DNA from 4 places in the Streptomyces sp. NPDC126497 genome. Region 2 is predicted to be linked to each of the others. Evidence: riboswitches for the same ligand, from Rfam matches in the RefSeq annotation. Region 2 holds a riboswitch; each other region holds the start of a gene.
The links. Region 2 has a riboswitch for cobalamin ahead of ABTY20_RS02535 (ribonucleoside-diphosphate reductase subunit alpha). Riboswitches for the same ligand answer to the same signal wherever they lie in the genome.
Positions count from the first base shown of each region.

Region 1 (7,182 bases), on a different contig from region 2:
CCTGGCACCGCGCCTACCTCCTCTGCTTCGAGGAGATCGTGCGCGACGTCATCCGGAACGAGCTGGACGGACCCGACGACTGGGCACTGCCGTACTGGAACTACACCCGGGTGACGAACGGTGACCCGGACAGCCCGGGGTCGCAGGAATGCCGTCGCCTGCCGAGCGCGTTCCGCAGCCCGGACTGGCCCGACGGCGAGGGCGGGAACCCGCTGTTCCTGGCGGAGCCCGACCGCAGCCCGGGCGCCGCCCTGGGAGCTTCCGTCGGGTGGACCGAGGTCAACCCGTACCGGGCCATGCAGGCACCGCGCTTCACCGGCGCGACGCAGTTCGGCAGCGAGCACACCGGCAGCCGTCTGCTCCACAGCAACGGACAGTCCGGCCTGCTGGAGATGCAGCCGCACAACCTCCTCCACGGTTACGTGGGAGGGGTGATGTTGCAGTTCTTCTCGCCCCGGGACCCCGTCTTCTGGCTGCACCACGCCAACATCGACCGTCTCTGGGCGGCTTGGAACGCGAGCAGCGCCGAGCACAGGAACCCGACGGACGCGGACTGGCTCGGCTTCGCCCACACCTTCCGCGACGCGCAGGGCAACCAGGTCAGGTTCACGTCGGGAGAGCTCCAGTCCACGGAGGAGTTCGGGTACGTCTACGAGTCGCTGACGGACGGGCTCGGGCTGAAGCCCCCCGAGCGGCTGGTCGCCACGCCGGCGGCCGGCGTCGACCCCCCGCCGCAGCAGGTGGCGGCCACCTCGGGCCCGACCGACCTGGGACCGGACGCCCTCGCCGTCCCGCTGACTCCCGGGCCCGGTGCCCGCGCCGGGGCCCTGCCGGAGGCCGCCTCGCCGCAGACGCCGAACCGCGCCGTCCTCACCATGGACGACGTACGCGCCGACGCGCCGCCCCAGACGAACTACCGCGTCTTCGTCGGCGCCCGCCCCGACCACGAGGAGGACCTCGACCCGGAGGGGCCGTACTTCATCGGCCACGTCCACTTCTTCGGCGCGGTCGGCGCCCATCCCCACTCCCACGGTGGTGGAGGACTCACCTTCACGTTCGACATCACCGAGCACCTCACCGAGCTGCGCCGGCTGGGCGCGTGGGACGGCGAGGGCGTTCCGCCGGTCGTGGTGACACCGGCTCCGCTCGGCCCGCCGCCGCCCGACGCCGGGGAGCCGGCCGGTGCTCTCGCGGCCGTGTCGACGCCACCGCCCGGCTCGCGTCCCCGCATCGGCAGCATCTCCCTGAGCACCACCTGACCGGGGCCCGCGGGCCGGAACGGCCGCAGCGGACCTGGCCGGAACCGGTACCCGCCGGAGCCTCCCCGGCCGGCCCGGGCCGGTGGACGACTTCCACCGGTGCGGTCGGAGTGGATCGGGAAGAGGTCGTCGACGACCTCTTCCCGCCGGTGGTGACGCCCTCGAAGGCGGAGGCACTCACCCGCGGGGCCGCACCGGCACACCCGGCGACGTGGCCGGCGCGGCCGTCCTCCTCGTCGCCCTGGACATCCACCGGGTCGGCACCGGGGCCGCGGTCGACGCCCCCCGCGCTCCCCTTTCCGTCCCGGACGACGCGGACGGGCACGGGGGCACCGGGCGGGCCCTTCAGCCGGGTGGCTCTTCGGGGAGGAACGTCACCTGCGGGGCGCCCGTGCGCGGATGGACGGCGACTTCCGCCGCCACTCCGTAGACCTCGGCCAGGAGCCGCGGGGTGAGGACCTCGGCGGGTGGACCGGAGGCGGTGACCGCACCGTCGTGCAGGACGTAGAGGCGGTCGCAGTAGGAGGCGGCCAGGTTGAGGTCGTGCAGGGCGAGCAGCACGGTGGCGGGCAGGCGGCGCAGGGTGCCGAGCACGGACAGCTGGTGCCGGATGTCGAGGTGGTTGGTGGGTTCGTCGAGGACGAGGAGGGTGGGCTGCTGGGCGAGGGCCCGCGCGATGAGGACGCGCCGGCGCTCGCCGCCGGAGAGCCGGTCGAAGGGGCGGTCGGCCAGGTGGACGGCGTCGACCGCGAGGAGCGCGGAGTCGATGAGGCCGGCGTCCTCGGGGGTGTCACCGGCGAGGAACCGTTTGTGCGGGGTGCGGCCCATGGCGACGACCTCGCGGACGGCGAGGTCGAAGTCGGCCGCCGAGTCCTGGACCACCGCCGCCACGGTGCGGGCCAGTCGCCGCACCGGCAGCGCCCAGACGTCGTCTCCGTCGACCCGGACCCGGCCGGTGTCGGGGCGCAGGACGCGGTAGACGGTGCGCAGGAGGCTGGACTTCCCGCTGCCGTTGGGACCGACGAGCCCGATGGTCTCGCCCGGGCGGGCGGTCAGGGAGACGTCGCGCACCAGGTGGCGGGCTCCGGCGGTGAGCGTGACGCCGTCGACGCTCAGTTCGGTCGCGGTCATGCCACTCCTCGGTCGGTGCCGCGCCGGGCGTCCCGGCGCATCAGCCACAGGAAGAACGGCCCGCCGCACAGGGCCGTGAGGACGCCGACGGGTATCTCCGTCGGTGCGGCGACCGTCCGTGCGGCGATGTCGGCCCAGACGAGGAAGACCGCTCCGCCGAGTGCCGCCGTCGGCAGGACCCGGCGGTGGTCGCCGCCGACGAACAGGCGCACGATGTGGGGCGTCATCAGGCCGACGAAGCCGATCGGTCCGGCCGCCGCGACCAGCACGCCCGTGAGGAGGGAGAGCAGCACGAACAGCCGGGCGCGGAACCGGGCCACGTCCAGCCCCATCGTGGTGGCCGCCTCCTCGCCGGCCAGCAGCAGGTTCAGGTTGCGGGCCTGCGCCATGAGGGCGCCGACGCCGAGCAGCAGGGCCGTGCCCGGCAGCCACAGCGTGCCCCAGTTGACGCCGCCGAGGCCGCCGAGGGTCCAGGCGAGGACCGCGCGGGCCTCGTTGCCCCGGTCGGTGGTGAGCAGCAGCAGGTCGAGGACCGCGGTGAGCACCGCCGCGACCGCCACCCCGGACAGCACCAGCCGCGCCGAGGTGATGCGTCCGCCGGTGCGGGCGGTGGCGTACACGAGCAGGAGCGCGCCCAGGGCGCCCGCGAAGGCGGTCACCGACAGGGAGAGCGGCCCGAAGAGGGTGAACCCGAACACGATCACCGAGACGGCGCCGAGCGACGCGCCGGAGGAGACGCCGAGCAGGTAGGGCTCGGCGAGCGGGTTGCGCACCAGGGCCTGCAGCGCGGTGCCGATCACCGCCAGGCCGGCGCCGGTGACCGCGCCGAGCAGCACCCGCGGCGCCCGCACGTCCACCACGATGGTCTCCCGGGCCCGCGACCAGTCCGGCTGCTGCCAGTCGGCGCCCAGCGCGTGCGCCACGATGCCCCACACCTGGCCGGGCGGCACCCGGACGGAGCCGATCGCCAGACCCGCCGTGGCGGAGACCGCGAGCAGGGCGGCGAGCACGAGCAGCGTGACGGCCAACCGCGTGCGGCCCGCTCCCGCCTCCTCGGCCTTCCGCCGTCGGACCGTCCGTCCGGTGGGCGTGGCGGGGGCGTCCCGGGTCACCGGAAGCTCTCGGGGTGCAGCCCGCGGGCCAGGTCCTCGACCGCGTGGGCCGAGCGGACGCCGACCAGGGTGGCGGTCAGCGGCAGGACGACGAACCGCTCGTTCCTGACGGCGGGCACGTCGGCGAGCGCGGGCTGGGAGAGCAGGAACCTCTTCTTCTCCTCGACGCTTCCGGCGCCGGCGTAGTCGTAGACGGCGATGACCTCGGGCCCGCGCTCGACGACCTGCTCCCAGGAGACGTCGCCGAAGACGTCGTCGAGGTCGGCGAAGACGTTCTCGCCGCCGGCCAGCCGGATCAGCTCGGTGCCCAGGCTCTTGCCGCCCGCGGTGAAGGCGCTCCTGTCGCCGCTGTCGTAGACGAAGACGGACACCTCGGGCTCGCCCTCGACCTCGGCGGCGGCCTTGCCGACGCGGTCCTCGAGGTCCGCGACCAGCTCGTCGGCCCGGTCCGGGACACCGAAGATCCTGCCGATGGTGCGGATCTCGTCGTAGGTGTCCTGCATCGTCACCCGCTTCTCGCCGCAGTACTCGCGGTTGAGGTGGGTGTCGATGCCGGCGTCGGCGAACGCCTTGCGGGAGCGGCCCTCGTTCTCGGCGAAGGCACTGCCGTAGCCGCCGTAGACGAAGTCGGGTCCGGCGTCCAGGATCTTCTCGAACGACGGCTCCCTCTTCGCCAGTTCGGGGATGGCCGCGTAGTCCTTCCTCAGCTCGGGCAGGACGGCGGAGTCGGGGAAGGCCGTGCCGACCATGCGGTCCTTCAGGCCGAGGGCGAGCATGAGTTCCGCCGGGTGCTGGTGGACGGTGACCGCCCGTGACGGCGGCTTCTCGTACGTCGTCCTCACGCCGCAGTTGTCGACGGTGACCGGGAAGCCCGCGGGGACGGCGGCGGTGGCCCCCGCCTCCCCGCCGCTCCCGCCGGACCCGCCGCAGCCGGTGGTCAGCAGCACCGACGACAGCGCCATGGCGGCCGCCGCGGCACGAAGGAACCCGCGCGTGCGGGCAGGGGTGGACAGCTGGGACACGTGAAGCCTCCTGGAGTCCGCGCTCCTCGGGACGGGCCCGCGACGGACCAGTGTCCTGACTCCCGGATCGACGTTCCCTCCGCCTTCCCGCGCGCAGCGCAGTGGCATGTCGGAGGGGCGCTCCCCGGTCACAGTGGCGGGACCGTGCCGGATTCGCACCGGCTTCCTGTCTCCCGTCGCGGCGATGACCAGGTGATCCTACGTTTCCCCGGGTCGACGGCAAAAGCGCGGGCGGCCCCGGCCGCACGCAACGCGCCGGAGGCACGCTCGACGGCGTACGCGGCCAGTCTGGCCGGATACCGCCTCGGAGGATCACCACCTCCTCGGTCAGACTTGTCACCTCACGCCACATGCGCACCGCTGCTGCGGTGGCCCGCGCCCGGGAGGCCCCCGATGACGTCAGACGCGAGGCCGGAGGAGGACGGGGCGGTAGCCCCTCCCGGACGGCGGCGGCCTCCCGGTGACCGCGTCGCGCTCCGCGGCGACCTGCGGTCCGCCCTGCCCGACGCCACCGCGGCGGTGGTGGTCACGGTGCTCGTGTTCGCCTTCCTGTGGGCGCGCATGGAGTCGGGCGCGTCGGACACCGTCGCGGTCATGCCGTTCATGGACGATCCCGGCACCTACTGGATGTACCTGCTCAGTCAGGCGTTCGGGTGGTCGGGGCTGTTGTGGGCGTGGGGCACGGTCATGCTCGGTCTGCTGCTGTCGGGGCCGCGTCCCGCCCGGCTGCCGGTCTCCCGGCAGGTGCTGGAGCGCTGGCACCGCACCACGAGTCTGACGACGATGGCGCTGATGTCCGCGCACGCGCTGATGTTCGCGGCGGAACTCGTGCGCTACGAGACGCAGGTGGCGTGGGCGGAGCGGTTGTGGGTGGCCTTCGCGGACACCTTCGTGCCGGGCTGGTACGACTCCGGAACCGGCAGGGTCGCCATCCCGATCGGCCAGGGCGCCCTGTACCTGGCGGTCCCACTGGGGCTGCTGTTCTACGTCCGGCACCGCATCGGAGCGAACACCTGGCGGCGACTGCACCGTTTCGTGATCGTCGTGTACGTGCTGAGCGTGTGGCACACGCTGCTGTACGGAACCAACGTCTGGTACGGGGAGTGGCCGCGCACCGTGCTGTGGCTGCTGCAACTGCCGGTCGCGGTCCTGCTGTTGCTGCGCCTGCTGAGGCCGGCCCGGCGGGCCGAGCGGCTGGGTCCGCCCGGCGGGGGCGCGGCCCGGCCGGGATGGTGGGTGCGGGCGGCGGGACGGGTCGCCGTCGCAGCCGTCGTCGTCGGGCTGGTCGCCGTGGTGGTGTCGGGCCGCGACGGCGGACGGGACCGCCCGGCCCACCCGCCCGCGACCGCCCCCCACGCCCAGGAGACGGACTGACGGCCGGCGTCGACCTCGCGTTCCGCCGCCGGAGCTGCTGCCTTTGCCACCGCGCGCCGAAGGGTTCGAAGCGCGGTGACCGCGGACCGGCCGGTGACGTACGCCGCCGAGCCCCGCGATGAGGCACATCCGCTTCGGGCTGTGCCGCGCGCCGGGCCGGGACGCGTGCGCCCGGCCCGGCGAGCCGGGGGCCGGGAGCGGGACGGCTCGTCACGGACGGTGCGGGCGACGGCCGGTGAGATCATCCGACGCCTCGAACGGTGTGCCGCCCGTGAGATCCTCGCCCCGGCCGGACCGGTTCCCCCGCCCCCGCGTCGCGGGGGCGTCCGCGGCGGGTGCCCGAGCCCGCCGACGCGGTGGTCCCGCGAGTGCGGCCGACCCCCACCAGCTACCGGATCCGCTCGGCGCCGTCTTTCGGGCGGGCGGCCACCGGTGGGCTCGTGGCCGTCGGTGGCCGGGATCCTGGTCGACCCGTACTACGCCGGCCCGCGCCCCGAGGAGGCAGCCGTGGCGGCGTTGCCGGACTGCCGCCCGTCCGGCACGGAGCGGGCCCCGGCCACGGCGGCCGGGGTGTCGCGCAGGCCGAGGCGCAGGTGCTCGACGTGGTAGAGGGCCTGCTCCAGCAGTTCGGCGACGTGGTTGTCGTGGAGCGCGTAGATCACCGAGCGGCCCCGGCGCTCGCCGGTGACCAGACCGAGGTTGCGCAGCAGACGCAACTGATGGGAGCAGGCGGACTGTTCCATGCCGACGGCGTCGGCGAGTTCGGTCGCCGCGCACGCGCCCTCCTGGAGACGGGCCAGGATCCGCAGCCGGGAGGGCGTGGCCAGAGCCTGGAGTGTGGCAGCCACGTCGGCGGCGCCCACGGTCTCGAGGCGCTCGCGCGCGGTGGCGGTGGTTTCGGCGTCAGCTCCATGGCCCATGGTCGCCATCCTACGGAGAGGGATCCATGAACGTATGAATTGCTCTTCATGTGATCCTGTACGGTGGAGGGAGCGGTGCCGACCTTCCGGCCGGCCGCTGTCCCGTCATGCCGTCGTGAAGGAGTTCCGCTCCGATGACCTCCACCGTCACTCCAGCCCCGGCCGGCCGGGCCGCGCCTGCGCGCGACGGCGGCGCGCCCCGGCGCCGTACCCGTGTCCTCGCCCTGCCCGAGGCGCGCTGGGCCGCCGCAGCCACCGTCTTCTTCCTGCTCGCGCTGCTGCTGCAGCTGGCTGGTGCTCCGGCGTGGGCGTGGGGGCCGCTGTACGCGGTGACGTATGCGGCCGGCGGTTGGGAGCCGGGGTG
Region 1 is NZ_JBEORT010000076.1:1,678-8,859, reverse strand. Features, by position in the region: gene ABTY20_RS26000 (tyrosinase family protein) at 1-1,259, shown strand, start outside; gene ABTY20_RS25995 (ABC transporter ATP-binding protein) at 1,605-2,390, opposite strand; gene ABTY20_RS25990 (FecCD family ABC transporter permease) at 2,387-3,502, opposite strand; gene ABTY20_RS25985 (ABC transporter substrate-binding protein) at 3,499-4,464, opposite strand; cobalamin riboswitch at 4,553-4,730, opposite strand; gene ABTY20_RS25980 (ferric reductase-like transmembrane domain-containing protein) at 4,918-5,898, shown strand; gene ABTY20_RS25975 (ArsR/SmtB family transcription factor) at 6,375-6,818, opposite strand; gene ABTY20_RS25970 (heavy metal translocating P-type ATPase) at 6,953-7,182, shown strand, end outside.
Region 1: linked by a shared signal. The riboswitch ahead of ABTY20_RS25985 (ABC transporter substrate-binding protein) and the one ahead of ABTY20_RS02535 (ribonucleoside-diphosphate reductase subunit alpha) in region 2 are both predicted to bind cobalamin.

Region 2 (7,182 bases):
GATGGTCGCGTACAAGCTCTGGCAGCGTGACCAGCGCGCCCGCTCGGCCGCGAAGGGCGGTGCGGCGCGGTGAACGACGGTGTGAACGGCGTGGCGCTCGCCGTCTTCGTCTTCTTCTTCCTGCTGGTCACGGCGATGGGCTTCATGGCCTCGCGCTGGCGCAGGGCCGAGAACGAGCACAGCCTCGACGAGTGGGGCCTGGGCGGGCGGTCCTTCGGGACCTGGGTGACCTGGTTCCTGCTCGGCGGCGACCTGTACACCGCGTACACCTTCGTGGCCGTGCCGGCGGCGATCTACGCGGCGGGCGCGGCCGGCTTCTTCGCGGTGCCGTACACGATCCTGGTGTACCCGCTGATCTTCACCTTCCTGCCCCGGCTGTGGTCGGTGTCGCACCGGCACGGCTATGTGACGACGTCCGACTTCGTGCGCGGCCGGTTCGGCTCCAAGGGGCTGTCGCTGGCCGTCGCGGTCACCGGCATCCTGGCGACGATGCCGTACATCGCGCTCCAGCTGGTCGGCATCCAGGCCGTGCTGGACGTGATGGGCGTCGGCGGCGGCGAGGACACCAACTGGTTCGTCAAGGACCTGCCGCTGCTGATCGCCTTCGGCGTGCTGGCGGCGTACACGTACTCGTCGGGCCTGCGGGCGCCCGCGCTGATCGCGTTCGTCAAGGACACGCTGATCTACGTCGTCATCGCGGTGGCGATCATCTACATCCCGATCAAACTGGGCGGCTTCGACGAGATCTTCGCCAAGGCGGGCGAGGCGTACGGCCAGACCAACCCGGCCACGGGCGCACCGCGCGGTGCGACGGTGCCGGGCGAGGCGGGCCAGTGGACGTACGCCACGCTGGCGCTGGGCTCGGCGCTCGCGCTGTTCATGTACCCGCACTCGATCACGGCCACGCTGTCCTCGCGCAGCCGTGAGGTGATCCGCCGCAACACCACGATCCTGCCGCTGTACTCCCTGATGCTGGGCCTGCTGGCGCTGCTCGGCTTCATGGCGATCGCGGCCGGGGTCAAGGTCAGCAACGGCCAGCTGGCGATCCCCCAGCTCTTCGAGAACATGTTCCCGGACTGGTTCGCGGGCGTGGCCTTCGCAGCCATCGGCATCGGCGCGCTGGTGCCGGCGGCGATCATGTCGATCGCGGCGGCGAACCTCTTCACCCGCAACATCTACAAGGACTTCATCAAGCCGGACGCGACGCCGAAGCAGGAGACCCAGGTCTCCAAGATCGTGTCCCTGCTGGTGAAGGTGGGCGCCCTCGCCTTCGTCCTGACCATGGACAAGACGGTCGCGATCAACTTCCAGCTGCTGGGCGGCATCTGGATCCTGCAGACCTTCCCGGCGCTGGTGGGCGGTCTGTTCACCCGCTGGTTCCACCGCTGGGCGCTGATCGGCGGCTGGGCGGTCGGCATGGTCTACGGCACGGTCGCCGCGTACGGGGTGGCCTCGCCGACGCAGAAGCACTTCGGCGGGTCGTCGAAGGAGATCCCGGGCATCGGCGAGATCGGCTACATCGGTCTCACCGCGTTCGTGCTCAACGTCCTGGTCACGGTCGTCCTGACCTTCGTCCTTCGGGCCCTCAAGGCACCCGAGGGCATCGACCAGACCAAGCCGGAGGACTACACGGCGGACGCGGGCGACCCCGGTGTCCAGGTGGAGCTCCCGCCGGCCACGGCGGGCAGCAGCCACTGACGCCGTGGCCGCACCGGAGGACGGGCCGCCGGAGGAATCCGGCGGCCCGTCGTCGTACCCGTCCGGCACACTCCCCCCATGGACATCGTCATCCGGCCGGTGGAACCCGGCGAGCACGAGGAACTCGGTGAGATCACCGCGCAGGCCTATCTGCTGGACGGGCTGCTCGACTTCGGGGAGGACGACGCGTACCTCGGTGAGCTCGGGAACGTGGCGAAGCGGGCGGCCACCGCCGAGGTGCTGGTCGCCGTGGAGAACGGGGCGCTGCTCGGCGGGGTGACCTTCGTGCCGGGCCCCGGTCCGATGGCCGACCTGGCGGGGCCGGGCGAGGCGGAGATCCGGATGCTCGCGGTCGCCCGCACGGGACGGGGCAGGGGCGCCGGGGAGGCCCTGGTGCGTGCCTGTGTCGACCGGGCACGGGCCACCGAGGGCTGCGTACGGATCGTGCTGTCGACCCAGCGCACCATGTACTCCGCCCACCGCGTCTACGAGCGGCTGGGGTTCACCCGCACCCCGGAGCGCGACTGGAACCCGCTGCCGGAGCTGGACGACATCATGCTCCTCACCTATGAGTTGACGCTCTGAAACCAACGCGACACAAGATATGGGGTTGTCGGCGACGCCTGGCACAAGATGTATGCTCGTGCTCGCTGTCGCCGCAGGGGAATCCGGTGTGAATCCGGAACTGTCCCGCAACGGTGTACCCATGCCCGCGTGCGCGTGGGCGTCAGTCCGAGGACCTGCCGACAGTGCGCCCGGCCGTCCGGTCCGGGTGCCTGGACGTCCGGGCCTCGCGGAATGGGCCGGCGGACGCGACGCCCGTGTGCGTTCGTGTACTGCCCCCTGCGCTCTTCGAGGCCCCCGTGCCGAGCGAGGGAGAGCCCCACGTGACCATCGCGCCAGCCGATCCGGCCTCAGCGAGCGACATGACCGAGGAGAGCGGCGGCCCCGGTGCCGCGCTGCTGCGGACCCTGACCGAGCTGACCGCCGACCTGCCCGACGCCGACCCCGGCCGGGTCGCCGCCGCCGCGCTGCGCGGCCGGTCCGCGGCGGCCGACGAGGCGGAGCTGCGGGAACTCGCCACCGAGGCGGCGGCCGGGCTCATCTCGGAGGACCCGGCCTACTCCCGGCTCGCCGCGCGGCTGCTGACCATCGGCATCCGCGCCGAGGCCGCCTCGCAGGGCGTCACCTCGTTCACCGGCTCCGTCGCGACCGGGCACCGCGAGGGGCTGATCGCCGACCGGACCGCCGGATTCGTCCGGCTGCACGCCGCCCGCCTGGACGCGCTGGTCGACCCCCGGGCCGACGACCGCTTCGGCTACTTCGGCCTGCGCACCCTGTACAGCCGCTACCTGCTGCGGCACCCGCTCACCCGCAAGGTCGTCGAGACGCCCCAGCACTTCCTGCTGCGGGTGGCCTGCGGCCTCGCCGAGGACGACAGCACCCGCGCGGTGGACGAGGTCGCCGCGCTGTACGGGCTGATGAGCCGGCTGGACTACCTGCCCTCCTCCCCCACGCTGTTCAACTCCGGCACCCGGCACCCGCAGATGTCCTCCTGCTACCTGCTGGACTCCCCCAGGGACGAGCTGGACTCGATCTACGACCGCTACCACCAGGTCGCCCGCCTCTCCAAGCACGCCGGCGGCATCGGCCTGTCCTACTCCCGCGTCCGCGCCCGGGGGTCGCTGATCCGCGGCACCAACGGGCACTCCAACGGCATCGTCCCGTTCCTCAAGACGCTGGACGCCTCGGTCGCCGCCGTGAACCAGGGCGGCAGGCGCAAGGGGGCGGCGGCGGTCTACCTGGAGACCTGGCACTCCGACGTCGAGGAGTTCCTGGAGCTGCGCGACAACACCGGTGAGGACGCCCGTCGCACGCACAACCTGAACCTCGCGCACTGGGTGCCGGACGAGTTCATGCGCCGGGTGGACGCCGACGGGCCGTGGTCGCTGTTCTCCCCGGCGGACGTGCCCGAACTGGTCGACCTGTGGGGCGAGGAGTTCGACGCGGCCTACCGGGCCGCCGAGGCGAGGGGCCTGGCGAGGAAGACCCTCCCGGCCCGTGAGCTGTACGGCCGCATGATGCGCACCCTCGCACAGACCGGCAACGGCTGGATGACCTTCAAGGACGCCGCCAACCGCACGGCGAACCAGACCGCCGAGCCGGGCCACGTCATCCACTCCTCCAACCTCTGCACGGAGATCCTGGAGGTCACCGACGACGGGGAGACGGCGGTCTGCAACCTGGGGTCGGTCAACCTCGGCGCCTTCGTGGCGGACGGGGACGTCGACTGGGAACGCCTGGACGAGACCGTGCGCACGGCCGTGACGTTCCTGGACCGGGTCGTCGACATCAACTTCTACCCGACCGAACAGGCGGGCCGTTCCAACGCCCGCTGGCGCCCCGTCGGTCTCGGCGCCATGGGCCTGCAGGACGTCTTCTTCAAGCTGCGGCTGCCCTTCGACTCCCCGGAGGCGAAGGCGCTGTCCACGCGGATCGCCGAACGGATCATGCTCGCCGCGTACGAGACCTCCGCCGGCCTCGCCGAGCGCAGCGGCCCGCTCCCGGCCTGGGAGAAGACCCGTACCGCCCGGGGCGTGCTGCACCCCGACCACTACGACGCCGAGCTCACCTGGCCGGAGCGCTGGGCGGCGCTGCGGACGCGGATCGCGGCCACCGGGATGCGCAACTCGCTGCTGCTGGCGATCGCGCCCACCGCCACCATCGCCTCGATCGCGGGCGTGTACGAGTGCATCGAGCCGCAGGTGTCCAACCTGTTCAAGCGCGAGACGCTGTCCGGGGAGTTCCTCCAGGTCAATTCGTACCTGGTGGACGACCTGAAGCGGCTCGGGGTGTGGGACGCGCGCACCCGTGAGGCGCTGCGCGAGGCGGGCGGCTCGGTGCAGGACTTCGCGTGGATCCCCGAGGAGGTGCGCCGGCTGTACCGCACGGCGTGGGAGATCCCGCAGCGCGGTCTGATCGACATGGCCGCCGCCCGCACCCCGTTCCTGGACCAGGCGCAGTCGCTCAACCTGTTCCTGGAGACGCCGACCATCGGCAAGCTCTCCTCGATGTACGTCTACGCCTGGAAGCAGGGCCTGAAGACCACGTACTACCTGCGCTCCCGCCCGGCCACCCGGATCGCCCGTGCGGCGGCCCGGACCACCGTCCCCGTTCAGCAGGCGGCCGACCCCGAGGCCGTCGCCTGCTCCCTGGAAAACCCCGAGTCCTGCGAGGCCTGCCAGTGATGACGACGAAGAACCTGCTCGACCCCGGCTTCGAGCTGACCCTCCGCCCCATGCGCTACCCCGACTTCTACGAGCGCTACCGGGACGCCATCAAGAACACCTGGCACGTGGAGGAGGTCGACCTCCACTCGGACGTGGCCGACCTCGCGAAGCTCAGCCCCGAGGAGCAGCACCTGATCGGCCGGCTGGTCGCGTTCTTCGCGACGGGCGACTCGATCGTGGCGAACAACCTGGTGCTGACCCTGTACAAGCACATCAACTCCCCCGAGGCGCGGCTGTACCTGTCGCGGCAGCTCTTCGAGGAGGCGGTGCACGTCCAGTTCTACCTGACCCTGCTGGACACCTATCTGCCCGACCCCGACGACCGGGCGGCGGCCTTCGCGGCCGTGGAGAACATCCCGTCCATCCGGGAGAAGGCCGAGTTCTGCTTCAGGTGGATGGACTCGGTGGAGGAGATCGACCGGCTGGAGACGCGGGCCGACCGCCGCCGCTTCCTGCTGAACCTGATCTGCTTCGCCGCGTGCATCGAGGGCCTGTTCTTCTACGGGGCCTTCGCCTACGTCTACTGGTTCCGCGGCCGGGGTCTGCTGCACGGACTGGCCACCGGCACCAACTGGGTGTTCCGCGACGAGACGATGCACATGTCCTTCGCCTTCGACGTGGTCGACACCGTGCGCAAGGAGGAGCCGGAGCTCTTCGACGAGCAGCTGGGACAGCAGGTCACCGACATGCTGCGCGAGGCGGTCGAGGCGGAGCTGCAGTTCGCGCGCGACCTGTGCGGGGACGGGCTGCCGGGCATGAACACCGAGTCGATGCGGCAGTACCTGGAGTGCGTCGCCGACCAGCGGCTGGTGCGGCTGGGCTTCGCGCCGGTGTACGGCTCGGAGAACCCGTTCTCCTTCATGGAGCTCCAGGGCGTCCAGGAGCTGACGAACTTCTTCGAGCGACGCCCGTCCGCGTACCAGGTCGCCGTGGAGGGCACGGTCGACCTGGACGAGGACTTCTAGGACGTCGCGCGCCCCGGTGCCGTCTCACACCGTCCTCGTGGTGCGAGGTGGGACGGCGCCCCGTGCCGGGCGGGCCGCGGACGGCCGGGAGCGGCGCCCGGCGGCGGCACGCCCGGCCTCGGCCCGCTCGATCTGCCGGTCGATCCGGCGGTCGTGCGCGATGCCGATCACGGCGGGGAGGATCATGAGGACGAACAGGCCGAGAACGGCCACCATCGAGACCAGTGCTTCCGTCTGTGTCGTATCCATGGACACCACTGTCCCGCCCGATACTCCTTACCGACAGTGGCAGGACTGTCGTACACCCTCGATTTACTGCCAAGAACGCGGCACACTGGAGCCATGCTCCGGAATGTGGCCGCCGTCCTCCTCGACGGTGTGAACCCCTTCGAACTCGGCGTGGTCTGCGAGGTCTTCGGCGTCGACCGCAGCGACGACGGGCTGCCGGTCTACGACTTCGCCGTCGCCTCGGCCGACGGTCCCGTGGTGCGCACCAACACGGGCTTCTCCCTCCAGGTCGAGCACGGTCTGGAGCGTCTGGAGACGGCCGACCTCATCGCCGTGCCCGCCGGCGCCTCCTACGTCTCCCGGGAGTTCCCGCCCGAGCTGCTGGACGCCCTGCGCCGGGGCGTGGACCGGGGCGCGCGGGTGCTGAGCGTCTGCTCCGGGGTGTTCGTGCTCGCCGCCGCCGGACTCCTCGACGGCCGGCGGGCCGCCGCCCACTGGAAGCACGCGGAGGACCTGACCGAACGGCACCCCCATCTGACGGTCGAGCCGGACGTGCTCTACGTCGACGAGGACCCGGTGTTCACCTCCGCGGGGACCGCCGCCGGCATCGACGCCTGTCTGCATCTGGTGCGCAAGGAGCAGGGGCCGGAGGTGGCCAACAGGATCGCCCGGCGCATGGTGGTGCCCCCGCACCGCGACGGCGGGCAGGCCCAGTACATCGAGCGCCCGCTGCCGCGGTCCGGGGGCGACACCGTCTCCGAGGTGCTGGTGTGGATGGAGCGGCACCTCGACGAGGAGGTCACCGTCGAGCAGCTCGCCGCCCGCGCCCGCATGTCACCGCGCACCTTCGCCCGCCGCTTCCAGCAGGAGACCGGCACCACGCCCTACCGCTGGATCCTGCGTCAGCGGGTGCTGCTGGCGCAGGATCTGCTGGAGGCGACGGACGAGACGGTGGACGCGATCGCGGGCCGCACCGGCTTCGGCAACGCGGCGGCGCTGCG
Region 2 is NZ_JBEORT010000003.1:32,151-39,332, reverse strand. Features, by position in the region: gene ABTY20_RS02550 (DUF3311 domain-containing protein) at 1-73, shown strand, start outside; gene mctP (monocarboxylate uptake permease MctP) at 70-1,698, shown strand; gene ABTY20_RS02540 (GNAT family N-acetyltransferase) at 1,777-2,283, shown strand; cobalamin riboswitch at 2,296-2,460, shown strand; gene ABTY20_RS02535 (ribonucleoside-diphosphate reductase subunit alpha) at 2,625-4,946, shown strand; gene ABTY20_RS02530 (ribonucleotide-diphosphate reductase subunit beta) at 4,946-5,953, shown strand; gene ABTY20_RS02525 (hypothetical protein) at 5,978-6,202, opposite strand; gene ABTY20_RS02520 (helix-turn-helix domain-containing protein) at 6,296-7,182, shown strand, end outside.

Region 3 (7,182 bases), on a different contig from region 2:
CCCTGATCACCTGGCTCTCGGGGCGCGCCTCCATCGCCCAGGTCGGGATCGACATAGAGACGGCGTGCCGCCTGGTGGACCTGACGGCGCCGCAGCCCACGGACACCCCCTGACGAAACTTTCGAATCCTTTCCGTCCGCGCCGACGGCATCCCCCTCACCGGCATCCCGCCCTCCTTGCCGAGTCCCCCTCCTGGTCCCTTCCTACGCGGACGGTTGACCGCCCCCCACGGCGTCCGTATCGTCGCCGCAGAAATTCGGAGCCGAGTCCGAAACTTTCGGTCCACCGCACGGCAGCAATCCCGCCCATCCGCAGCACGGGACCCCACCGGAGAAGGGATGACATGGGCATGATCGAAAAGCGAACGGGAGCGGGAGCCGGAGGCGACGGCCCCGCACGACGCGGCCGGCCGCGCGCCGCCCTCGGCGCCACCACCGCCCTGCTCACCGCCACCGCGCTCGCCGCGCTCCCCCAGACCACCGCCCACGCCGCCGACACCCTGGGCGCGGCGGCGGCCGAGAAGGGCCGCTACTTCGGCGCCGCCGTGGCCGCGAACCGCCTCGGCGAGGCGCCGTACACCGCCACCCTCGACCGCGAGTTCAACTCGGTGACGCCCGAGAACGAGATGAAGTGGGACGCCGTCGAACCGCGCCGCGGCACCTTCCTCTTCAGCCGCGCCGACCAGATCGTGGACCACGCCCGGAGCAAGGGCATGAAGGTCCGCGGACACACCCTGGTCTGGCACTCGCAGCTGCCGAGCTGGGTCTCCGGACTCGGCGCGAGCCAGCTCCGGTCGGCCATGAACAACCACATCACGCAGGTCATGACCCACTACAAGGGCGAGATCCACTCCTGGGACGTGGTCAACGAGGCGTTCCAGGACGGCGACAGCGGCGCCCGGCGCAACTCGCCCTTCCAGAGCAAGCTCGGCAACGGCTTCATCGAGGAGGCCTTCCGCACGGCCCGCGCGGCCGACCCGGACGCCAAGCTCTGCTACAACGACTACAACACCGACGGCGTCAACGCGAAGAGCGACGCCGTCTACGCCATGGTCAAGGACTTCACGTCCCGCGGCGTGCCGATCGACTGCGTCGGCTTCCAGTCCCACTTCAACCCCAACTCCCCGGTCCCCTCCGACTACCGGGCCAACCTGCAGCGCTTCGCCGACCTCGGCGTCGACGTGCAGATCACCGAACTGGACATCGTGGGCTCGGGCCAGGCCCAGGCCACCGACTACGGCGACGTCACGAAGGCCTGCCTCGCGGTGACGCGCTGCACCGGCATCACGGTGTGGGGCATCCCGGACAAGTACGCGGGGTGGCCGAGCGGCACTCCCCTGCTGTTCGACAACAACTACGGCAAGAAGCCCGCGTACGACGCCGTGCTGAGCGCCCTCGGCGGCGGCCCGGACGCGCCTGCGCCGCCACCTGCACCACGGCGGAGCAGTGGAGCGGCGGCTGCAACGGCAAGGTGACGACCACGGCCGGCAGCGCGCCGATCACCGCCTGGAGCGTGGACGTCACCATGACCGCCCCGCAGAAGGTCCTCTCCGTCTGGAACGGCTCACCCGCCTGGGACGGCGGCGGCACCGTCATGACGGTGTGCTCCGGCCGGAACGGCTCCCTCGCGGCCGGGGCCTCCACCAGCTTCGGCTTCACCGTGAACGGCGGCGCCGCACCCCCGCCGCAGGTCGGCGCCCGCACGGCCTCCTGACCCGCCCCGTCCCGCCCGCCCCCGCACCCCGCTCCGGGGCGCGGGGGCGGTGCGCGTTCCACGTGACCTCACTCACCGAAGCCGCCCCCGGCCTCTTCCCTACGGGCGGGTAGAGTGTCGGCGTCGTCATCACACCGTACGGGGGGAAGCCGGTGCAATTCCGGCGCTGACCCGCAACCGTGAACCGTCCGCAGGGACGGTGAGCCGGACTGCCCCGCACGGTTCGTGACCGGCTCACGTGCCCGGCAGCCCGCCGGCGCACGGGCACCGTCGAGGTATGCGGAGCCGAGCCACCGGGGTGTCCCGCGCCGCCCGGCTCCCCGCAGGGAAGGCACCCGCCGATCATGAACGTCCGCAGCAGCGCGGCGGCCCTGGCCGCCGTCGCCGTGATCGGCGCCGCCACTCCGGCCGCCGCCGACACCACCCCCTCCCCGTCGCCGTCCCGGGCGCTCCCCTCCGCCCTGTACGGCGACGGCGACCCGCAGTACGACGGCGTCTGGCGCCAGTCGCTCGCCCTGCTCGCCCAGCACACGGCCGGCGTCGAGCCGGCGAAGGCGGCCGTCGACTGGCTCACCGGACAGCAGTGCGCCGACGGCTCCTTCGCCCCGTACCGCGCCGACACCGCGAAGGCGTGCGACGCGAAGACGACGGTCGACACCAACCAGACCGCCGCCGCCGTCCAGGCCCTCGCCGCGCTCGGCGGCCACGACGACGTCACGAAGAAGGCCGTCGGCTGGCTGAAGTCCGCGCAGAACGAGGACGGCGGCTGGGGCTACACCGCGGGCGGCGCCAGCGACACCAACTCCACCTCCGTCGTCATCGGCGCGCTCGCCGCCGCCGGCGAGGAGCCGGCCGAGGTGAAGAAGGACGGCAAGTCCCCCCACGACGCCCTGCTGGGGCTGGCGCTGCCCTGCGAGGGCGACGGCGCGGGAGCGTTCGCCTTCCAGCCGGACAAGAAGGGCGGGCTGGTCGCCAACGCGGACGCGACGGCGGCGGGCGTGCTCGGCTCGCTCGGCGCGGGCCTGGTCGTCGAGCCCGGCGGGGGCGAGGCGGCGGAGGACGCCGCCTGCGAGGAGGCCGACACCCCGCAGCGGGCCGCCGCCAACGGTGCCGCCCACCTCGCGGACGCCCTCGCGAGGACCGGCCACCTCACCTCCGCCCTCGCCGGCGCCGAGGACCAGCCCGACTACGGCAACACCGCCGACGCGGTGGTCGCGCTCGCCGCCCAGGGCGCCGACGAGCAGGCGAAGAAGTCCCTGGCCTGGCTGGAGAAGAACGCCGCCGGCTGGGCGGAGCAGAGCGGCCCCGCCGCCTACGCCCAGCTCATCTTCGCGGCCCACGCGACCGGCGCCGACCCGCGCGACTTCGGCGGCACGGACCTGGTGGAGCGGCTGGGCGCGACCGGCCCGGCCGCCCAGGAGAAGACGACCGGGGCGAAGAGCGAGGACGGGGACGACGTGAAGGAGGAGCAGGGCTCCGGCTTCGGCGTCTGGTGGTTCGTCGGCGTCTGCCTGGTCGCCGGCATCGGCATCGGCTTCCTGATCAGCGGCCGCGCGAAGCGGCAGCAGCCGTGATCCGCCGGGCCGCCGTCCTGCTCCTGGCGGCGCTCCTGCCCCTGCTGGCGGGCGCGGGCCAGGCGCAGGCCACCGGCTACCGCTACTGGTCCTTCTGGGAGCAGGACGGCACGGCGTGGACGTACGCCACCCAGGGTCCGTCCCTCGCCCGGCCCGCCGACGGCGACGTCCACGGCTTCCGCTTCTCCGTCAGCGAGGACTCCGCCGACGCGGCGGAGCCGCGCGGCACCGCCGACTTCGACACCATCTGCGCGAAGACCCCGGCGGCCGACGGCGAGAAGCGCGTGGCCCTGGTCGTCGACTTCGGCACCTCCGCCGACGCCCCGTCCGGCGAGACCCCGCCGGCCGGGCGCACGGCCTGCGCCCGGGTCCCCGAGGACGCCACCACCGCCGAGGCCCTGGCCTCGGTCGCGAAGCCGCTCCGCTACGACGCCAACGCCCTGCTGTGCGCGATAGCGGGCTACCCGGAGAAGGGCTGCGGCGAGCAGGTCTCCACGGACGAGGACCCCGCGCCCGCGGAGGAGAAGACCGGGTCGGACGACTCGGACGGCCCGTCGGTCGGCCTGGCCGCCGGAATCGCCGTGGTCGCCCTCCTCGCGGCGGCAGCGATCCGGCAGGCCCGCCGCCGTGCGTAACGCGCCCGACCGCGGGCACGACCACCCGCACGACCGCGGACGGTCGTGCCGCCGGGCCGAGGGGGCTCCCCCCGCTCGAGCGAGGTCGAGAGGGGGGGAGGGCGGGCGCGTCGGCACCCCGGAAGCGCCGGCGAGCGCCCCCGCCCCCGCCCGGCACACGCACCGCACCCCGCTCCACCCCGGCGCCTGGTGGCTCTGGGCCCTGGCCCTCGGCACCGCGGCCACCCGCACCACCAACCCCCTCCTCCTCGCCCTCCTCCTCACCGTCTCCGCCTACGTCGTGGCGGCCCGCCGCCCCCACGCCCCCTGGTCCCGCTCCTACGGCGCCTTCGTCAAGCTCGCCCTCGCCGTCCTCCTCGTCCGCCTCGCCTTCGCCGTGCTCCTCGGCTCCCCCATCCCCGGCACGCACGTGCTCGTGCGCCTCCCCGAAGTCCCCCTCCCCCACTGGGCCCAGGGCATCCGCCTGGGCGGCGAGGTCACCGCCGAGGCCCTCACCTTCGCCTTCTACGACGCCCTCCGCCTCGCCACCCTGCTCGTCTGCGTGGGCGCCGCCAACGCCCTCGCCAACCCCTCCCGCCTGCTCAAGTCCCTCCCCGGCGCCCTGTACGAACTCGGCGTGGCCGTCGTCGTGGCCCTCACCTTCGCTCCCCACCTGATCGCCGACGTCCAGCGCCTGCGCGCCGCCCGCCGGCTGCGGGGCCGGCCCGACAAGGGCGTCCGCGGCCTGCTCCAGGTCGGGCTCCCGGTCCTGGAGGGCGCGCTGGAGCGCTCGGTCGCCCTCGCCGCCGCGATGGACGCCCGCGGATACGGCCGTACCGCCCGGGTGCCCGCCGCCGTCCGCCGGACCACCGCCGCCCTCACCCTCGGCGGCCTGCTCGGCGTCTGCGCCGGAACGTACGGACTGCTCACCGCCGAGGGCGGCGCCCACGGCCTGCCCGTCCTCCTCGCCGGCCTGGCCGCCGCCCTCGCGGGCCTGTGGCTCGGCGGCCGGCGCACCCTGCGCACCCGCTACCGCCCCGACCCCTGGGACGTGCGGGCCTGGCTGGTCACGGCGTCCGGAGCCGCCGTGGCCGCCCTGCTGGCCCTCGCCGCCTCCCGCGACCCCGCGGCCCTGCACCCCGGTGTGGTCCCGCTCGTCGCGCCCACGCTCCCCCTGTGGCCCGCGGCCGCCGTGCTGCTCGGCCTGCTCCCCGCCTTCGTCACCCCCGCCCCCGAGCCCACGCACACCCGCAAGGAGCCGACGACGTGATCCGCTTCGAGAACGTGTCGGTGACCTACGACGGCGTGCCGGAACCCGCCGTCCGGGACGTCGACTTCGAGGTCCCCGAGGGCGAACTGGTGCTCCTGGTCGGCCCGTCCGGCGTCGGCAAGTCGACGGTGCTGGGCGCGGTGAGCGGCCTGGTCCCGCACTTCACGGGCGGCACCCTGCGCGGCAGGGTCACGGTCGCCGGCCGTGACACCCGCACCCACAGGCCGCGCGAGCTCGCCGACGTGGTGGGCACGGTGGGCCAGGACCCGCTCTCCCACTTCGTGACGGACACGGTGGAGGACGAACTCGCCTACGGCATGGAGTCGCTGGGCCTACCCCCGGCCGTGATGCGCCGCCGGGTCGAGGAGACCCTGGACCTGCTCGGCCTCGCCGACCTCCGCGACCGCCCCCTCGCCACCCTCTCCGGCGGCCAGCGGCAGCGGGTCGCCATCGGCTCGGTCCTCACCCCCCACCCCCGGGTCCTGGTCCTCGACGAACCGACGTCCGCACTGGACCCGGCCGCGGCCGAGGAGGTCCTGGCCGTCCTCCAGCGCCTGGTCCACGACCTGGGCACCACGGTCCTGATGGCCGAGCACCGCCTGGAACGCGTCGTCCAGTACGCCGACCGGGTGGCCCTGCTCCCGGGCCCCGGCGAGCGCCCGTGGCTCGGCACCCCGTCGGAGGTGATGGCGGTCTCCCCCGTCCACCCCCCGGTGGTCGGCCTGGGCCGCCTGGCCGGCTGGTCCCCGCTCCCCCTGACGGTCCGCGACGCCCGCCGCAGGGCGGGCGCGCTGCGCGACCGGCTGGCCGACCGGCGGCCGGAGCGGGTGGACCCCGCGCCCACGCCGCCGCCCGTCCCCTCCCGGAGCCCGTTCAGGCGCACGAAGCGGAACGGCGCCCCCGCCCCCGCCCTGGTGGCCGAGGTCCGTTCCCTCGCCGTGCGCCGCGACCGCGTCCAGGCGCTGCGCCACGTCGACCTGGCGGTCGCCCCCGGTGAGACGATCGCCCTCATGGGCCGCAACGGCGCGGGGAAGTCGACGCTGCTCGGCGCGCTGGTGGGCCTGGTCGCCCCGTCCTCGGGCTCGGTCCGCGCCGGCGACGCGGTCCCCCACCGCACCCGCCCCCGCGACCTGGTCCGCCGCGTCGGCCTGGTCCCGCAGGAACCCCGTGACCTCCTGTACGCCGACACGGTCGCGGCGGAGTGCGCGGCCGCCGACGAGGACGCGGGCGCCGAGCCGGGCACCTGCCGCGCCCTGCTGACCGGGCTGCTCCCCTCGGTGGCCGACGACACCCACCCCCGCGACCTGTCCGAGGGTCAGCGCCTCACCCTGGCCCTCGCGGTCGTCCTCACCGCCCGCCCGCCCCTGCTCCTCCTCGACGAGCCGACCCGGGGACTGGACTACGCGGCGAAGGCCCGCCTGGTGACGGTCCTGCGCGGACTGGCCGCCGAGGGCCACGCGATCGTCATGGCCACGCACGACGTGGAGCTGGCGGCGGAGCTCGCCCACCGGGTGGTCCTGCTCGCCGAGGGCGAGGTGATCGCGGACGGCCCGTCGGCGGAGGTGGTCGTGGCGTCCCCGTCCTTCGCCCCGCAGGTGGCGAAGATCCTGGCCCCGCAGCACTGGCTCACGGTCTCCCAGGTCCGGAAGGCGCTGGAGCGATGACCACCACCGCGGGGCGGCGGACGGACCGCCAGGCCCGGGCGGTCCGCCTGGGCCCACGTTCCTGGCTGGCCCTCGTCCTGGTCAGCGCGGTGGGCGCGGCCGGTTTCGGCTGGCCCTTCCTGGCCCCGCCCGCCTCCGTCCTGAACGCCCACGCCCAGGACGCGCCCTGGCTCTTCGCGGGCCTGCTGGTCCTCCTGGTGGCGGTCGCGGCGGCGACGATCTCGGAGTCGGGCCTGGGTCCGAAGGCGGTCGCGATGCTCGGCGTCCTCGCCGCGAGCGGGGCGGCCCTGCGTCCCATCGGCGCCGGCACGGCGGGCCTGGAGCCCATGTTCTTCCTCATGGTCCTC
Region 3 is NZ_JBEORT010000064.1:19,164-26,345, reverse strand. Features, by position in the region: gene ABTY20_RS23960 (TetR family transcriptional regulator) at 1-113, shown strand, start outside; partial or broken gene ABTY20_RS23955 (glycoside hydrolase family 10 protein) at 350-1,713, shown strand; cobalamin riboswitch at 1,811-1,949, shown strand; gene ABTY20_RS23950 (SCO2321 family membrane protein) at 2,058-3,287, shown strand; gene ABTY20_RS23945 (SCO2322 family protein) at 3,284-3,922, shown strand; gene ABTY20_RS23940 (energy-coupling factor transporter transmembrane component T) at 3,915-5,171, shown strand; gene ABTY20_RS23935 (ABC transporter ATP-binding protein) at 5,168-6,835, shown strand; gene ABTY20_RS23930 (ECF transporter S component) at 6,832-7,182, shown strand, end outside.
Region 3: linked by a shared signal. The riboswitch ahead of ABTY20_RS23950 (SCO2321 family membrane protein) and the one ahead of ABTY20_RS02535 (ribonucleoside-diphosphate reductase subunit alpha) in region 2 are both predicted to bind cobalamin.

Region 4 (7,182 bases), on a different contig from region 2:
GGTGCCGTTCCTGTTCGACGCCGTGTCCTTCCTGTTCATCACCCTCAGCTCGTTCCTCATCCGCCGGCCGCTGGGCCCGGACCGACGGGACGACGGGGAGCGCCGGCCGGGTCTGGCCGCGGACGTCAAGGACGGGCTGCGCATGATCCGGCGCAGCGACTACCTGGTGTTCACGCTCGCCTGGGGCGCCGTGCTCAACGCGGTGGCGCAGGGCTTCACCCTGCTCTTCGTGGTCATGGTGCAGCACCGGGGCGGCGGACCGGCCACCATCGGCGCGGTGACCTCCCTGGCGGTCGCCGGCGGCGTGATCGGGGCCGTGCTGGGTCCGTGGCTGATGCGGCGTGTCGGCGCCCGTCGCGTACTGCTGCTGTCCGCCTGGCTGTTCACGGCCTCCTTCGCCGCGGTCGCCGTCGCGCCCCGGCCCTGGCAGATCGGCATGGTGATGATGATCGGCATGACGAGCATGATCCCGATGAACGTCGTCACCGAGTCCTACGAGGTCCGGCTGGTCCCGGACGCGTATCTGGGACGGGTCGCCGCCACCGGGCAGTTCGGCTTCCAGGCCGTGCAGTGGACCGGACCGCTGGTGGCCGGCGTACTCGCCGACTCGCTGGGCGTGGAGTCGGCCGTGCTGGTGCTGGCCGCCGCCATGGCCCTCCTGGCGCTCACCCTGCACCTGGGCCGGCGCCGCCTCGCCCTCCTGGACGTTCCGCTGGAGGAGGTCCGGGAGCTCCCGGCCGACGACGTCGGGCCCGGGGGGGCCGCCGCGGACGGCGTCGTCCTGATCCGATCGTCGGAGGACGGGGCGGGCTGATCCACCCCGGCCGACTGGGAAGGAAGTACACATGGGCACGTCAGCGGAGTTGGGCATCGTCGCCATGGGCATGGCCTTCGGCGAGCGACGCGACGTGTCGGCGACGGCGGCCGACTACGTTCCCGATCCCGAGGCGGTCACGGCCCTCGGCTACCGCACCTACCACCGCGCCGCGCCCGGCGTCACCGCCGTCGACCTGGCCGCCGAGGCCGCGCGGGAGGCCCTGGAGAACGCCGACGTCACCGCCGCCGACCTCGACCTGATCGTCGTCGGCAACTCCGACGTGCCGGACTACCTGGGCTGGGACCCCTCGGCGGCCGTGGCCCGGTCCCTGGGCGCGCACGGCACGCCCACCACGCTGTTCACGCAGGCGTGCGCGGCGTGGTCGCCCGCACTGGACCACGCCGCCGGCGCGATGGCCCTCTCCGCCGCCGAGACCGCGCTGGTGGTCCTGGTCAACGTGATGAGCGAGGCGCACGGCAACCGGATGGACTTCAACGGCTGCGTCGCCAGCGACGGAGCCGTCGCCGCCGTCGTCCGCCGCGGGCATCCGCGGCTGCGCCGGCTGTCCTCGGCACAGTTCACCCGTCCCGAGTACGCGGACCTGTTCCGCATCGAGTACGGCGGGGCGGCCGTGCCGCTGCCGCCGCCGGGGAGCGGGCTGAAGGACGTCAGCCCGATGGCCTCCGTCTACCGGCATTTCGACCGGGACCCGGAGCGCTTCCAGGCGTTCCTGAAGGAGACCACGGCGCGGCTCGCGGACGTCGTCGACGAGGCCCTGGCACGCGCGGGACGGAACCGGTCCGAACTGGCCCGGCTGATCCACCTCAACGACAACCAGCAGGCGTTCCGGGCGGTGGCCGACACCGTCGGCATCCCCCTCGCCCGCACCAACGCCGAACTGGCCCGCTCCCTGGGCCACATGGGCTGCGCCGACCAACTGGTCTGCCTGTGGCGGCACATCGAGGCCGGCGAACTGGCCCTCGGGGACCTGGTGGCCCTCACGGGCGTCGCGTCCCCCGGGATGCACTGGTTCTGCACGCTCGTCGAAGTGTGAGACGGCGCTCCCCGCACGTCAGCACCCGCGAAAGGACGTACCGAAACATGGCCGCCGATCCCCCCTCCGCGCCGGTGACGCCTCCCGCCCCCTCCGAGGCGGACATCGCCGGCTTCGTCGTCGAGCGCTTCCTGCCCGGTCTCGACACCGCCGACCTGGACCCGGAGTACGACCTGCTCGCCACCGCGGTGATCGACAGCCTCGCGGTCCTGCACATCGCGGCCTGGCTGGCGGACGAGCACGGCGTCGACCTGCCCGACGAGGAGCTCGTCGGACGCAACTTCCGCACCGTGCGCGCCATCCGGGCCACGGCCGGGCGGGCGGCGGCCGGGAGGGAACGCTCATGAGTGCCCCTGCGCCCCTCGCCGCGGCGTTCACCGCCCGGGCCGCCGAGCGGCCGTCCGCCCCCGCACTCGTCTGGGAGGGCCGGACGACCTCGTACGGCGAGCTGCACGCCATGGCCTGCCGTGCCCGCACCCGGGTGGAGGCCGCCGCACCGCACCCCGGCCGCCCGGTGGGCCTGCGGATGCGGAAGTCGCCGGAGGCGGTGGCCCTCGTCCTGGGCTGTCTGATGGCGGGCCGCGGCTTCCTGCTGCCCTCCCACGAACTGCCCGACCTGCCGCTCGAGGAGCTGTACGGGCAGGCCGGGTGCACGGTGGTCCTCGGCCTGGCCGACGATCCTCTGGTGGACGTGGTGGTGGACCCGTCCGCCGCCGCTCCGGGCGGCGCCGGGGAACCGCGCCCGCCCGCCGAGGTCGCCGAGGACGACACCGGCTTCCTGCTGACCACGTCCGGTTCGACGGGCCTGCCGAAGATCGTGCCGCTGTCACAGGGGGCGGTGGCCCGGTTCACCGCGTGGGCGGCGGACGCCTTCCCCCTCGGGCCGGGCAGCACGGTCCTCAACTACGCGCCGCTCAACTTCGACCTGTGCCTGCTGGACGTGTGGAGCACCCTCGCGCACGGCGGGACGGTGGTGCTGGCCGACCCGGAGCGGGGCACCTCGGCGCGCTACCTGCACGGCCTGGTCGCCGACCACCGCGTGACGCTGATCCAGGGCGTTCCCCTGCTGTTCGAGCTGCTCACCCGGGCCGCCGCCGAGGCGGGCCCGCTGACCACCCCCGAGCACCTGGTCTTCGCGGGCGAGGCGATGCCGGCCCGGGTGCTGGCGGGCCTGCCTCCGGTGTTCCCGTACGCCCGCTGGTTCAACAACTACGGCTGCACCGAGACGAACAACAGCTTCCTCCACGAGGTGGACCGCAGCGGACCGGTCGCCGGTCCGCTGCCGATCGGCCGCCCGCTGCCCGGCGTGCACTGGCTGATCACCGGCGACGACGGGCGCGCCCTGACCGGCCCCGGCCGGGGGGAGCTGCTCGTCAGCACCCCGTTCCAGACGACGGGTTACGTCAATGTGCCCGACAGCCGGAAGTTCGCCCCGCACCACGACGGCGTGCCCGGGGTGGTGTACTACCGCAGCGGTGACGTCGTCCGGCGGCACGAGGACGGCTCGCTGAGCGTGCTGGGGCGGACCGACCACATGGTCAAGGTGCGCGGCACCCAGGTCAGCACCCAGCACGTCGAGAGCATCCTGCTGGAGCACCCGGCGGTCGCCGAAGCGGCCGTCGTCGCACTCCCGGACCCGGTCGCCGGCCACCGTCTGCACGCGACCGTGCGGCCGGTCGAGCCCGGCTCCGTGGGGGTCCTGGCGCTGCGTCGGTACTGTGCGGAGCGGACGGTGCGGGCGGCCGTGCCGAGCGTGTTCGAGATGGTGTCCCGGCCGTTGCCGAGGACGTCGACGGGGAAGGTCGACCGCACCCGGATCCGGGACTCGCTGAGCACGGCGTGACGCGGGCACGCGGGGGCTGTCCGGCCGTGGCCGGGCAGCCCCCGCGTGTCGTTCCCCGCGGTCAGCGGAGCGCCGTGCGGAAGGCCTTGGCCACCGAGGTGACGCCGATGGCGAGCACGATGACCGCCGCTCCGCCGTAGACCGATTCCTGGGACTCCCAGAGGGTCCTGGCGTCGGCGAGGAAGTCGGGGTTGAACAGCTCCTGCCGGTACAGCACCCAGGCCAGCGGCAGCGTGAACACCGCATGGGCGAGCGCGTACCAGCCGGCCAGCCGGACGGTCCAGCCCTGCCCGGCCACCCGTGCGGCCCCGACCACCGCGAGACCGGCCAGACCGGCCAGAACCGGCCACAGCCAGCCCGACCACAGGTCCGGGTCCAGTACCTCCAGGTGCCGCCCGTCGTCCGCCCGGTAGGGCTCGGCGGTGTGCTGCCAGACGATCAGCGCGAACAGCAGCACGTCCCACGCCACGGCGGCCGACGCCGCGACACCGCCCCGGTCGCGCCGCGGGACGTCGGGCAGTTCGTCCGGCGTCCAGCGGTCGCCGGTGACGCCACGGCGGTACCGGATCCGCTCGGTCACGCCGAACACCACCGTGATCGCGGCGACCAGCTGGGCGCCGACTCCCATCAGCGTGCCGGCGCCGACGCGCAGGGCCGCGCCGGGACCGCCGCCGTCGGCCACCTCCAGCAGGGCGAGCCCGAGGGAGAGGGCCGGCAGCACGCCGGCCACCAGGGTGACCAGCGCGCGTACGTAGGCGGGATACAGGTCCGGACCGATCAGGACCAGCGGCCGTTCGGTGCACCGGGCCGCGTACCGCACCGGGTCCCCCAGCTCGCTGAGCACCTCCCGCTCGGCCGCCCGGTGGTCGTCGCCGCCCCGGCCGTCGATGGTGTCGGCGATGGTGGCGCGGAGCTCTCGGGCCACGTCGTCACGCTGGTCCGCCGGAAGCCGTCGGACGACCTCGTGGACGTAGCGCTCGGTGAGCACCCCCGTACTCATTCGTTCTCCTTGGTGAGTCGTGAGATCGAAGCGACGAGGTCCTGCCATTCACGCACCAGGCCCTCCCGGACCCGGGATCCGTCGGGGCTGACACGGTAGAACTTGCGCGGCCGGGACTCGTCGGTGTTCCACTCGCTCGTCAGCAACCCCTGTTTCTCCAGGCGCCGCAGCAGCGGGTACAGCGTGTTTCCGTCGACGGTGACCCCCGCGTCGCCGAGCGTCTCCAGGAGCGCATAGCCGTACTGCGGTTTCCGGAGCAGCGCCAGACAGGCGAGCACCACCGTCCCGCGGCGCAGTTCCTGCGCCTGGCTCAGGGTCAGTTCTTCTACGGACACGACCCACACGATAGTGTGCGTCGCACACTAATGTCACCCCCCCTGACACGGTGGATGCTCCGCCCCCTCGGGACGCCCCGGACGCCGCGCGGCAGGGGGACCGCACGGATCCGGCGCACGTCCCACCGTCCGCGCGCCCCCGGTGTCCGCTTGTCACCGGACCGGAACGGGCACTACTGTCACCACGCCTTGGTGACGGGAAATCGGTGCGATACCGGTGCGGCCCTCGCCACTGTGATCGGGAAGTCCGGCTCCGGTCCTCACGGACAGCCACTGGGTTCTTCGGAACCCGGGAAGGCGGAGCACGGGCGGTGGTACCCGTCAGCCAGGAGACCGGCCAAGGCGCGTCAACCATCCACGAGGTGCTGGAGAGGGTCTGCTGAGCCATGCACATTGCCGAGGGTTTCCTGCCTCCGGCGCACGCGGTCGCCTGGGGCGTCGCGTCGGCGCCCTTCGTCGTCCACGGAGCCCGGTCGCTCATCCGTGACGTCAGGGAGCATCCCGAGAGCACCCTTCTCCTCGGTGCCTCGGGAGCGTTCACGTTCGTGCTGTCCGCGCTGAAACTGCCGTCGGTCACCGGGAGTTGCTCCCACCCCACCGGCACGGGCCTGGGCGCGATCCTGTTCCGGCCGCCGGTCATGGCGGTGCTGGGCACCATCACCCTGCTGTTCCAGGCGCTGTTGCTCGCCCACGGCGGGCTGACCACCCTGGGCGCCAACGTCTTCTCGATGGCGGTCGTCGGCCCCTGGGCCGGGTACGGCGTCTACCGGCTGCTGCGCCGGTACGACGTGCCGCTGATGGTGGCGGTGTTCTCCGGCGCGTTCGCCGCCGACCTGTCGACGTACTGCGTGACGAGCGTGCAGCTGGCGCTCGCCTTCCCCGACCCGGGCAGCGGATTCCCGGGCGCGCTGGGCAAGTTCGGCTCCATCTTCGCCGTGACGCAGATCCCGCTCGCGGTGAGCGAGGGGCTGCTGACGGTGCTGGTGATGCGCATGCTGACGCAGTCGAGCAAGGGGGAGCTGACGCGGCTCGGGGTGCTGGTGACGTCGGGGGCCGGGCGGAAGACGGCGAAGTCGTCCGACTCGGCGGGGACGGTGGCCCGATGAGCCGCAACGCGAAGATCAACACGCTGCTGCTGGTGCTGGTGGCCGCGCTCGCCGTGATCCCGCTGGCGTTCGGGCTCGGGGACCACAAGGAGGAGCCGTTCACCGGCGCGGACGCCGAGGCGGAGACCGCGATCACCGAGATCGACCCGGACTACGAGCCCTGGTTCTCACCCCTGTACGAACCGCCGTCCGGCGAGATCGAGTCGGCGCTGTTCGCCCTCCAGGCGGCGCTCGGCGCGGGCGTCCTCGCGTACTACTTCGGGGTGCGGCGCGGGCGGCGGCAGGGCGAGGCACGGGCGCTGGAGCGGCTGCGGGCCGAGGCCGGCGCGGACCCGGACGCCGCTCCCGGACGACGGGCCTGACGGCGCGTGCTGCCGATCGACGCGGCGGCGCACAGCAGCCGCTGGCGCCGCCGTCATCCCGTGGACAAGGCCGTGCTGGGGCTCGGCCTCACCGTGCTGGCGATCTCGCTGCCACCGTGGCCGGGCGCGGCCCTGGTGCTGGTGACGGCGCTCGTGGTGCTGCTCGGCCCGGCCGGGGTGCCCGCCCGGCGGCTGTGGCGGGCGTACCGGGTGCCGCTGGGCTTCTGCGTCACCGGGGCGCTGACGCTGCTGGTGCGGGTGGGCGGGCCGGGCGGATTCGTGTCCTGGGCCGGGGACGGGCCGCTGCGCGCCGGGGAGGTGCTGCTGCGCACCTCCGCGGCCTCGCTGGGCGTGCTGCTGTTCGCCTTCACCACACCGATGTCCGACCTGCTGCCGCGCCTGGTGCGGGCCGGGGTGCCGGCCCCGCTCGTGGACGTGGCGCTGGTGACGTACCGGATGAGCTTCCTGCTGCTGGACTCGGTGCGCCGCGTCCGGGACGCGCAGGCGGCCCGGCTCGGGCACACCACCCGGGCGGCGGCCTGGCGTTCGCTGGGCGGGCTCGGCGCGACCGCGTTCGTCCGGTCCTTCGACCGGGCGGCGCGGCTGCAGACCGGGCTCGCCGGGCGCGGCTACGACGGCACCCTGCGCGTGCTGGTGCCCGAGGC
Region 4 is NZ_JBEORT010000001.1:90,920-98,101, reverse strand. Features, by position in the region: gene ABTY20_RS00415 (MFS transporter) at 1-814, shown strand, start outside; gene ABTY20_RS00410 (3-oxoacyl-[acyl-carrier-protein] synthase III C-terminal domain-containing protein) at 846-1,871, shown strand; gene ABTY20_RS00405 (phosphopantetheine-binding protein) at 1,919-2,218, shown strand; gene ABTY20_RS00400 (AMP-binding protein) at 2,215-3,714, shown strand; gene ABTY20_RS00395 (HAAS signaling domain-containing protein) at 3,776-4,714, opposite strand; gene ABTY20_RS00390 (PadR family transcriptional regulator) at 4,711-5,049, opposite strand; cobalamin riboswitch at 5,223-5,405, shown strand; gene ABTY20_RS00385 (energy-coupling factor ABC transporter permease) at 5,436-6,155, shown strand; gene ABTY20_RS00380 (energy-coupling factor ABC transporter substrate-binding protein) at 6,152-6,517, shown strand; gene cbiQ (cobalt ECF transporter T component CbiQ) at 6,524-7,182, shown strand, end outside.
Region 4: linked by a shared signal. The riboswitch ahead of ABTY20_RS00385 (energy-coupling factor ABC transporter permease) and the one ahead of ABTY20_RS02535 (ribonucleoside-diphosphate reductase subunit alpha) in region 2 are both predicted to bind cobalamin.